3 regions of the Mesorhizobium sp. P2_E10 genome follow, and region 3 is predicted to be linked to each of the others. Evidence: predicted binding sites of a transcription regulator. Region 3 holds the regulator's gene; each other region holds the start of a gene.

Region 1 (3,275 bases), on a different contig from region 3:
TCGTCGCTGGCGTCGGCCTCGCGGATGATCTCGTCGGTCATCGCCGCATCGGAGGCCAGCGGTCCGCGCTTTTCCAGATAGGGCAGGTTTTCTTCCGATTTGAAGTCGTTGAAGCCGAAATCGGCATAGACCGCGCCGCGGTTCCAGAACCAGTTGGTGCCGGGATGGATGGCGCGCGCCCTGTAGCCCTGGCCTTTCAGGAACGTCGCCAGCGAAGGCGTCGGGGTGCGTACATATTGCTGGTAGGGAATGCTGCCGGCCGGCAGGAAGGCGTTGGAAAAGCCGGTCAGCGCTTCGAACTCGATGTTGGCGGTCATGCCGCCGAATTCGGGCGAGAACATATAGCCGGAGCGCAGTGCCCGCACATTGGGGATCGGGTCGGGCGTGATGGTGACGCCGGGCAGTTTGGTCGGATCCCAGAAGGATTCGCTCATGACGATGATGATGTCGGGCTTCTCTGCCGGCACCGACGCCGTCACATCGGATCTGTCGATCGCCGCGATCGCCTTTTCGGAGTAGCCCGCCGGCGCCGAGACATGGGCCATCGGCACGTTGAGCGCGAAGGCGAGCGCAAAGCCGTTGGAGGCGTAGTTTTCCTTCTGGTCCCACATGATCGGGATGATCTGCAGCCGGTCGCGGGTCCACGAGAAAGTGGCATAGTCCATGATCGAGACGACGAAGGCGAGCAGCGGCACGGTCAGCGTCAGCCGGGCGAGCCGGCCCTTGTGGCTGAGCGCCGGCACCCGGCGGCGCCATAGCCGCCAGCCATAGACCAGCAGCGACAGCCCGCCGACGATGCCAACCGCCATCATGATGGCGGTTCCCGGGCGATCACGCACCAGAAGCGGCATCAGCGCCACGATCTGGCGGGAGTAGAGGAAGTCGGTGGGATAGAGCGGGTCGCCGAGATAGAGCGACTTCTGGTGGCCGACAAACGCCAGCGCCAACGTCAGCGGTGCGACGATCATCAGGCTCTGGTGGCTGCGGCCGAGCACGGCATCGAGGCCGATGAGGATCAGCGCGAAGATGATGATGGTGGTCCAACCCGGCTTGAACGGCTGCAGGAAGAAGCCGACCGTGCCCATGAAGTCGCCGCGCACGATCAGTTCGATTGCGAAAACCAGGATTGCGGACGCGAGCAGGCTGAGCAGCCCATAGCGGATAACAGGCCATTTCCGGCCCGGCAGATAGCCGGTGGACGGATCGCCTTCCAGAAACTGCGGCGCGGCCTTGCCAGCGCGCTTCAAACGGTTTGCCACCTTAAAATCCCCGGCCCGCAACAAATGCGTCATCGAATTGTCATCGAACTGTCACGCAAAGCTAGCGCCTGTGGCGAAAATGAGAAGAGCCAGCAAACGAATCGTGTTCGGTTTTCATCATGAGTGATCGCCAAAAAGCCTTTTGGATCAGGCACTCGCCCAGTGTCGCCGTTCCGAAACCGGTCGCGAATGGCCCCCTGTGGACTTGACTTGGCCGCCCGCCTTGCGTCACAGGCAGGAAAAACCAGCCTCTGGAGCCTCACATGGCCGTCGCATTCACCTTTCCGGGACAGGGCAGCCAGGCTGTCGGCATGGGCAAGGACCTTGCCGACGCCTTTCCTGAATCGCGCCAGATCTTCGAGGAAATCGACGAAGCGCTCGGCGAAAACCTGTCGAAGCTGATCTGGGAAGGACCGGAGGAGACGCTGACGCTGACCGCCAATGCCCAGCCGGCGCTGATGGCGGTGTCGCTGGCGGCGGTCCGGGCGCTTGAAGCGCGCGGCTTTTCGCTGGAGGACAAGGTCGCCTATGTCGCCGGCCATTCGCTCGGCGAATATTCGGCACTTGCCGCCGCCGGTTTCGTGTCTGTCGCCGATGCCGCCCGGCTGCTGCGCATCCGTGGCAACGCCATGCAGGCGGCGGTGCCGGCCGGCGAGGGCGCCATGGCGGCGATCATCGGCCTGGAGCAGGCCGATGTCGAAGCCGCCTGCGCGGAGGCCGCCAAGGGCTCAGTCTGCCAGATCGCCAACGACAATGGCGGCGGCCAGCTGGTCATCTCCGGCGCCAGGGCCGCGGTCGAGCTGGCGGCCAAGTTGTGCACCGAAAAGGGCGCCAAGCGGGCGTTGATGCTGCAGGTCTCGGCGCCCTTCCATTCGGCGCTGATGGCGCCTGCGGCCGAGGTCATGCGCGAGGCCCTGGCAGGCGTGACGAAGAACGCGCCGGTCGTTCCCGTCGTCTCCAACGTGTCGGTCACCCCGACCAGCGATCCCGGTGTCATCGCCAGCCGCCTGGTCGAACAGGTGACCGGCCGCGTGCGCTGGCGCGAAACGGTGGAGTGGTTCGGCCAAAACGGCGTTACCACGCTTTACGAAGTGGGCGCCGGCAAGGTGCTGTCAGGATTGGCGCGGCGCATCAACCGCGACATCGCCACCGGCGCCGTCGGCACGGCGGCCGATGTCGAGGCGGCGCTGGCGGGGCTTGGTTGAGACTGGCGATTTGATCGCACCCGTGCCAAGGGTGTTCTCTGAGATCGGGAGACAAAAATGTTCGAATTGACCGGCCGCAAGGCACTCGTCACCGGCGCTTCGGGAGGCATTGGCGAGGCGATCGCGCGGGTGCTGCATGCGCAAGGCGCCATTGTCGGCCTGCACGGCACGCGCGTCGAGAAACTGGAGACGTTGGCCGCCGAGCTCGGTGATCGCGTCAAGCTGTTTCCGGCCAATTTGTCGAACCGCGACGAGGTCAAGGCGCTCGGCCAGAAGGCGGAGGCCGATCTCGAAGGTGTCGACATTCTGGTCAACAATGCCGGCATCACCAAGGACGGGCTGTTCGTGCGCATGGCCGACGCCGACTGGGACAGCGTGATGGAGGTCAACCTCACCGCCGTGTTCCGGCTGACCCGCGAACTCACCCATCCGATGATGCGCCGCCGGCACGGCCGCATCATAAACATCACCTCGGTGGTCGGCGTCACCGGCAATCCCGGCCAGACCAACTATTGCGCCACCAAGGCCGGCATGATCGGCTTTTCCAAGTCGCTGGCGCAGGAGATCGCCACCCGCAACATCACCGTCAACTGCGTCGCCCCCGGCTTCATCGAATCGGCAATGACCGACAAGCTCAACGACAAGCAGAAAGATGCGATCATGGCGGCGATCCCGACCCGGCGCATGGGCACCAGCGCCGAAGTCGCCTCGGCCGTCGCCTATCTCGCTTCCAACGAGGCGGCCTATGTCACCGGCCAGACCATTCATGTGAATGGCGGCATGGCAATGATCTAACAGTTGCGGGAAAACA
Region 2 (3,275 bases), on a different contig from region 3:
GAGCGTAAACGGCGAAATGGCCAGCCGCATCTCATCGGTCGGCTCGGCATAGCCGGTGATGAAGTTGAACAGCTGGGCGACATCGCGCGCAATGGTCGGATCGGTGGTGAAGAAGGACAGGTCGGTGTAGATGCGCGCGGTGACCGGATGGTAGTTGCCGGTGCCGAGATGCACGTAGTTGCGCAGCTTGCCGTCCTCGCGCCGCACCACAAGCGACATTTTGGCGTGGGTCTTCAGTTCGAGGAAACCGAACACGACCTGGACGCCGGCGCGCTCGAGGTCGCGCGCCCAGCGGATGTTGGCCTCCTCGTCGAAGCGCGCCTTGAGCTCGACCAGCGCTGTCACCGACTTGCCGGCCTCGGCGGCGTCGACCAGCGCCCGCACGATCGGGCTGTCGTTTGAGGTGCGATACAGCGTCTGCTTGATCGCCACCACTTCCGGGTCGGCCATCGCCTGGCGAAGGAACTGCACCACCACGTCGAAGGATTCGTAAGGGTGGTGAACGACGATGTCCTTCTCGCGGATGGCGGCGAAACAGTCGCCGCCATGCTCGCGGATGCGTTCGGGAAAGCGCGGATTGTAGGGCGTGAACTTGAGGTCGTCGCGGGCCACGGCGACGATTTCGGAGATCTGGCTGAGCGCCAGCGGACCGGTCAGAACGCTGATGCGGCTCGACGACACGCCAAGCTCGCCGGCGACGAAGTCGCGCAACTCGCTGGGCATCAGCCTGTCGAACTCGATGCGGATGACCGAGCCGCGGCGGCGGCGCTTCAGCGCCGTCTCGAACAGGCGCACGAGATCCTCGGACTCTTCCTCGACCTCGATATCACTGTCGCGGATGATGCGGAATGTGCCGGAGCCCTTGACCTCGTAGCCGGGGAACAGCTTGCCGATATAGAGGCCGACCGCCTCTTCGAGCGGGATGAAGCGGACATGATGCTTGCGGTCGGGCAGACGGATAAAGCGCTTCAATGCAACCGGCAGGCGCAACAGCGCGCTCATCTCCTCGCCATTCTTGCGATGACGCAGTTGCAGCGCCATCGAGAAACCGAGATTGGGAATGAACGGGAACGGGTGCGCTGGGTCGATCGATAGCGGGGTCAGCACCGGAAACACCTGCTCCTGGAAATGGTCTTCCAGCCAGACCTTCTCGTCCTTGGTCAGGGCGTCGCGGGCGATGCTCTCTATGCCTTCCTTGTTGAGCAGCAGCATCAGCGCCGAAAGGCTCTTCTGCTGGTCCTCCTGCAGGCGCTCGACCTCACGCAGCAATTGTTCGAGCTGCTGCTCCGGCGTGCGGCCGTCCGGGCTCTTGAGCGTGATGCCCTCGCGCACCTGGCCGGCGAGACCGGCGACGCGGACCATGAAGAACTCATCGAGATTGGCTGCCGAGATCGACAGGAAGCGGACGCGTTCGAGCAGCGGATGATTGAGGTTCAGCGATTCTTCGAGAACGCGGCGGTTGAATTGCAGCCAGGAAAACTCGCGGTTGACGAAACGGTCGGGGTTGCCGCCTTCGGAGCTGGCCTTCTCCACGGTGGTGAATTCGCTCTGTACCGGCTTCAGTTCGTTCATGGTTCCTGCTCTTCTCGACTGCTCAGCCGGTTAACCGGCTTAACTTATCCTGTGACAGGCTTTTGCGACAGTTTCATTTCATCGATCTTGCAAAGAGACGGGTTATGATCCAGATGCAATTCTAAACGAGAGAGCAAGGAGACGACGATGGCAGGCGGTTCCATTCCCCATTTCCAGAACGATGCGGGCCACGCGGCGATCGACATCGGCGTTAGGGAATTCATGTGCACCGGCGCCAATCCGCCTTTCGACCATCCGCATGTGTTTCTCGACATGGGCGACGACGATGAAAAAGTCTGCCCCTATTGCTCGACGCTCTATCGCTATTCGTCAAAGCTGAAGGCAACGGAAACGGCGCCGGCCGGGTGCCTGTATATCGACCAGGCCGCCTGATTCTTTCGCGACGATCCCAATGAGCGACATGCAGTCCCGGCAGATCGTTATCGCCGGGGCGGGTGTTGCGGGGCTGACCGCTGCCCTAGCGTTCGCCGAGCGCGGCTATCCGATAAAGCTGTTCGAACAAGCGCCGCGCCTCGAAGCGGCTGGCGCCGGCATCCAGCTTTCCCCCAACGCAACGCGCATCCTTCGCCAGCTCGGCGTGCTCGACCGGCTGTCGCCGGCAGCGGTGCGGCCGGAGGCGGTCGTGCTTAGGGATGCAGGAACATTGCGCGAATTGGCGCGCGTCCCGCTTGGCGACTTGGCCGAAAAGCGCTGGCAGGCCCCCTACCTCGTCGCTCACCGCGCCGATCTGCAAAACGCGCTGATGGCGCGCGTGGCGGAATTGCCTGGCATCAAGCTTGTCACCGGCGCGCGCGTCAGCGGCGTCGCCAAGGGGCCGCATGGCCTCATCGCAACGACTGAGATTGGCGACAAGAGCGTCGAGGCCGAGGGGTTCCTGCTGATCGGCGCCGATGGTGTCTGGTCGGCGACCCGTGCTGCTGCCGGGTTTTCGTCCAGAAACCGGTTTTCGGGCGAACTCGCCTGGCGCGCCACGGTCAGCGCCGACAGCGCCGCCGGAAAAGCCTTCGCGGCGATCGCTGCAACCGACTGCGTCACCACCTTCCTGCATCCCGGCTTCCACCTCGTCGCCTACCCCGTCAGCAAAGGCACCGCCTTCAACCTTGCTGCGTTCACCAAGGGTGAGATCATCGCCGAGGGTTGGTCCGGCAATGCCGACGTCAAGATCCTCACCAGCGCCATGCGCGGCACGGCGCCGGCACTGGCCCGGCTGGTCGAAGAAGCCGGGCCGTGGACGGCGTGGCCGATCCATACAGTGGACCAGCGCCAGCCCTGGACGACGTCGGATGGCATCGCGCTGATCGGCGATGCGGCGCATGCGATGACGCCGTTTGCCGCACAGGGCGCGGCGATGGCGATCGAGGATGCCGCAACGCTTGCCGGCTTCGTCGCCGCCTTGCCTGCCGATCTCCAGGGTGCGCTTGCCGCGTGGGAACAGGAACGGCGTCCGCGTGTAGCAAAAGTTGCCCGCCGTGGCGCCGTCAACCGGCTCGCCTGGCATGCTGCGGGGCCGGTGGCGATGGCCCGCAATCTGTTCCTGGCGACGCGCTCGTCCGAAAAGCTCGCCTCAGACCTGGACTGGCTCTATGGCTGGCGGGTGCCCGAAACCGTCGGACGTCGATAGCTAATCATAAAGCCGCATCGACAGGCCGAGCGAGACCGGCAACGGGTTCCACCAGCCGGTG
Region 3 (3,275 bases):
CGATCGTGCTTCGGCGCCGGTTCGAGCGGCGCTGGTAGAAAAAAGGCATTTTGGTATGAACATCATGACCGAACAGTCCCTTGAAAACGCTGTGGGCGATAAAATGAACGCCAAGTCGAACGAAGTGATCAAGATGCGCGGCGACAAGGTCGGCGTGTTCTACGGCGAGAAGCAGGCGTTGTTCGACGTCAATCTCGACGTGCGCCTCAACCAGGTGACGGCGCTGATCGGCCCGTCGGGCTGCGGCAAGTCGACCTTCCTGCGCTGCCTCAACCGCATGAACGACACCATCGATTCGGCGCGGGTGACCGGCAAGATCACGCTGGACGAAGAGGATATCTACGACAAGAGCATCGACGTCGTCGAGCTCAGGGCGCGCGTCGGCATGGTGTTCCAGAAGCCCAATCCGTTCCCGAAGTCGATCTACGAGAACGTCGCCTACGGCCCGCGCATCCACGGACTGGCCAAGCGCAAGGCCGACATGGATCAGATCGTCGAGTCGAGCCTGAAGAAGGCGGCGATCTGGAACGAGGTCAAGGATCGCTTGCAGGAGCCCGGCACCGGCCTTTCCGGCGGCCAGCAGCAGCGTCTGTGCATCGCGCGCGCCATTGCCGTGTCGCCCGAGGTGATCCTGATGGACGAGCCCTGCTCGGCGCTCGATCCGATCGCCACCGCCCGTGTCGAGGAACTGATCGACGAACTGCGCCAGAACTACACGATCGTCATCGTCACCCACTCGATGCAGCAGGCGGCGCGCGTGTCGCAGCGCACGGCGATGTTCCATCTCGGCTATCTCGTCGAGGAGGGCGCCACCGACAAGATGTTCACCAATCCCGACGACAAGCGCACCCAGGACTACATCACAGGCCGGTTCGGCTGAGCGGTTCCGGCAGCGAAGTTTCAGGCACGAGGACGAGGATCATGGGTGAACATACCGTCGCATCTTTCGATGAAGAGTTGGGGCAGATCAGCAAGCTGATCCGCGACATGGGCGATCTCGCCGGCTCGATGGTCAGCGGCTCGACCAAGGCGCTGCTCAATTCGGACAACGCCCTGGCGCAGCGCGTCGTCTCCGACGACGCCATCATGGATGCGCGCCAGCGCGAGCTGGACGACCGCGCCATCACGCTGATCGCCAAGCGCCAGCCGATGGCCAACGATTTGCGCGCAGTGGTCGGCTCGATCCGCATGGCCGGCGACCTCGAGCGCATCGGCGACCTGGCCAAGAACATCGCCAAGCGCGTCGGCACCGTCGGCCTCAGCGTCACGCCGCGCGACCTGTCGCATTCCATCGATGCGATGGCCCAACTGGTGCTCATCCAGGTGCAAGGGGTGGTCGAGGAATACGCCGCCGCCGATGCGGCAGCGCTCGCCAAGCTCAGAAACGACGACGAGCGCATCGACGTCAAATACACCTCGGTGTTCCGCGAGCTTTTGACCTACATGATGGAAGACCCGCGCAACATCACCGCCTGCACGCATCTGTTGTTCTGCGCCAAGAACCTCGAACGCATCGGCGACCATGTGACCAACATCGCCGAAAATGCATATTATGTTTTGACCGGCTCGCAATTGCCCGCCAATCGTCCGAAGCAGGACGAGACGGCGATGTCCGCGCCGGCGGCATGACGACAAAGGTGACCAGTCGATGATCGCGCCACGCATCATGGTGGTGGAGGACGAGGAGCCGCTAGGCGTGCTCCTCCGCTACAATCTCGAATCCGAAGGTTACCAGGTCGAGGTGGTGACGCGCGGCGACGAGGCCGAAATCCGCTTGCAGGAAAACGTGCCCGACCTGCTGGTGCTGGACTGGATGGTGCCGTCGGTTTCCGGCATCGAGCTGTGCCGGCGCCTGAGGATGCGGCCCGAAACCGAGCGGCTGCCGATCATCATGCTGACCGCGCGCGGCGAAGAGAGCGACCGCGTGCGCGGCCTGTCGACCGGCGCCGACGATTATCTGGTCAAGCCGTTCTCGACGCCGGAATTCATGGCCAGGGTCAAGGCGCTGCTGCGCCGCGCCAAGCCGGAAGTCCTGTCCAGTGTGCTCAAGGTCGGCGACATAGTGCTCGACCGCGAATCGCACCGGGTCTATCGCAAGAAGAGCGAGATCCGGCTCGGGCCGACAGAATTCCGGCTGCTCGAGTTCATGATGCGGCATCCCGGCCGGGTGTTCTCGCGCAGCCAGTTGCTCGACAATGTCTGGGGCGAGACGATCTATATCGACGAGCGCACGGTCGACGTCCATGTCGGGCGGCTGCGCAAGGCGGTCAACAATGGCCGCATGCCCGACGTCATCCGCACCATCCGCGGGGCGGGCTACGCGATCCGCGAAGACTAGGTCCCTCGGCGCGGAAGCGTTTATTGGTTGAATGCGTCCACTCCCGGACCTCACGCGTCGATGATTGGCTCAGCCCGCTCATGGCTTCGTCATCCTTGGGCGAAGCAAGGAGCGTAGCGACGCGGCGCAGACCCAAGGATCCATGCCGCGACCTCAAGGCGTTGCTACTGTGCAGAATTCTGCCCCGTTGAATTCTTTGACCGATTTCACGGCATGGATCCCAGGGTCTCCGCGACGGAGCTTCGCTCCTGCTTCGCCCTGGGATGACGACGTTGGGACGGCTTCGGCCAATCTCCAAAGTCGGCGACAATCTGCGGCATCAATGATTGACGTCGTCCTCAGGCCACGTCTTTCCCGATAGCGCCAGCCCGTGCCTGCCCGCCCGGCGCGAAGATCTCCTGGTCGACGAAGCTCAGTGCCCGCATGGCGCAGCCTTCGCGGATCAGCGGCAATTCGTTCGGTTCGGTGTCGAAGGAGATCGATTTCGAGTGCTGGCCGCCGGCGGTCTGGGCGATGGCCTCGCGCAGCGCCGGTTCGATCAGGTCGAAGGCGGCGGCGCTGACGCCGACCATGGCGACCGGCGCGGGATCGATCAGCGCAAAAAGACTGCCGAGGCCGAAGCCGAGCGCTTCGCCGGCCTTGCGGTAGGCCTCGCGCTCCGGCCCGTCTTTCTCGCGTGCCGCGACGGCGAGCGCCCGCATGTCGGCGTCGCTGACATCGGCGACCGGCTCGGCGTCCTCGCCCAATTGCCTGGCGTTGCGCCAGATGGCGTAGTTGCCGGCATAGGCCTCGACGCAGCCGCGCCGCCCGCAACGGCACAGCGCCCCGCCCGGGCGATGGATCATGTGGCCGAACTCGCCGCCCGATGAATGGGTGCCGGTGAACAGCTCGCCCTTCAGCACCAGTCCCATGCCGATGCCGTGCGACAAAAGGATGG

What was found. The regulator PhoB, encoded in region 3, activates phosphate uptake and scavenging genes when phosphate is short. The targets are predictions, from matches to a motif close to TGTCATNNANCTGTCAT.
Region 1: the regulator PhoB is predicted to act here: its motif matches at 1,298-1,314, upstream of AC1D0N_RS23950 (LTA synthase family protein).
Region 2: the regulator PhoB is predicted to act here: its motif matches at 1,637-1,653, upstream of AC1D0N_RS06415 (RNA degradosome polyphosphate kinase).

The regions. Positions count from the first base shown of each region.
Region 1 is NZ_JBFUEK010000010.1:123,944-127,218, reverse strand. Features, by position in the region: gene AC1D0N_RS23950 (LTA synthase family protein) at 1-1,292, opposite strand, end outside; gene fabD (ACP S-malonyltransferase) at 1,523-2,464, shown strand; gene fabG (3-oxoacyl-[acyl-carrier-protein] reductase) at 2,522-3,259, shown strand.
Region 2 is NZ_JBFUEK010000002.1:338,198-341,472, reverse strand. Features, by position in the region: gene AC1D0N_RS06415 (RNA degradosome polyphosphate kinase) at 1-1,572, opposite strand, end outside; gene AC1D0N_RS06410 (zinc-finger domain-containing protein) at 1,720-1,965, shown strand; gene AC1D0N_RS06405 (FAD-dependent monooxygenase) at 1,985-3,214, shown strand; gene AC1D0N_RS06400 (TIGR02117 family protein) at 3,215-3,275, opposite strand, start outside.
Region 3 is NZ_JBFUEK010000006.1:266,744-270,018, forward strand. Features, by position in the region: gene pstA (phosphate ABC transporter permease PstA) at 1-38, shown strand, start outside; gene pstB (phosphate ABC transporter ATP-binding protein PstB) at 56-880, shown strand; gene phoU (phosphate signaling complex protein PhoU) at 922-1,629, shown strand; gene phoB (phosphate regulon transcriptional regulator PhoB) at 1,649-2,338, shown strand; gene AC1D0N_RS18500 (ROK family protein) at 2,677-3,275, opposite strand, start outside.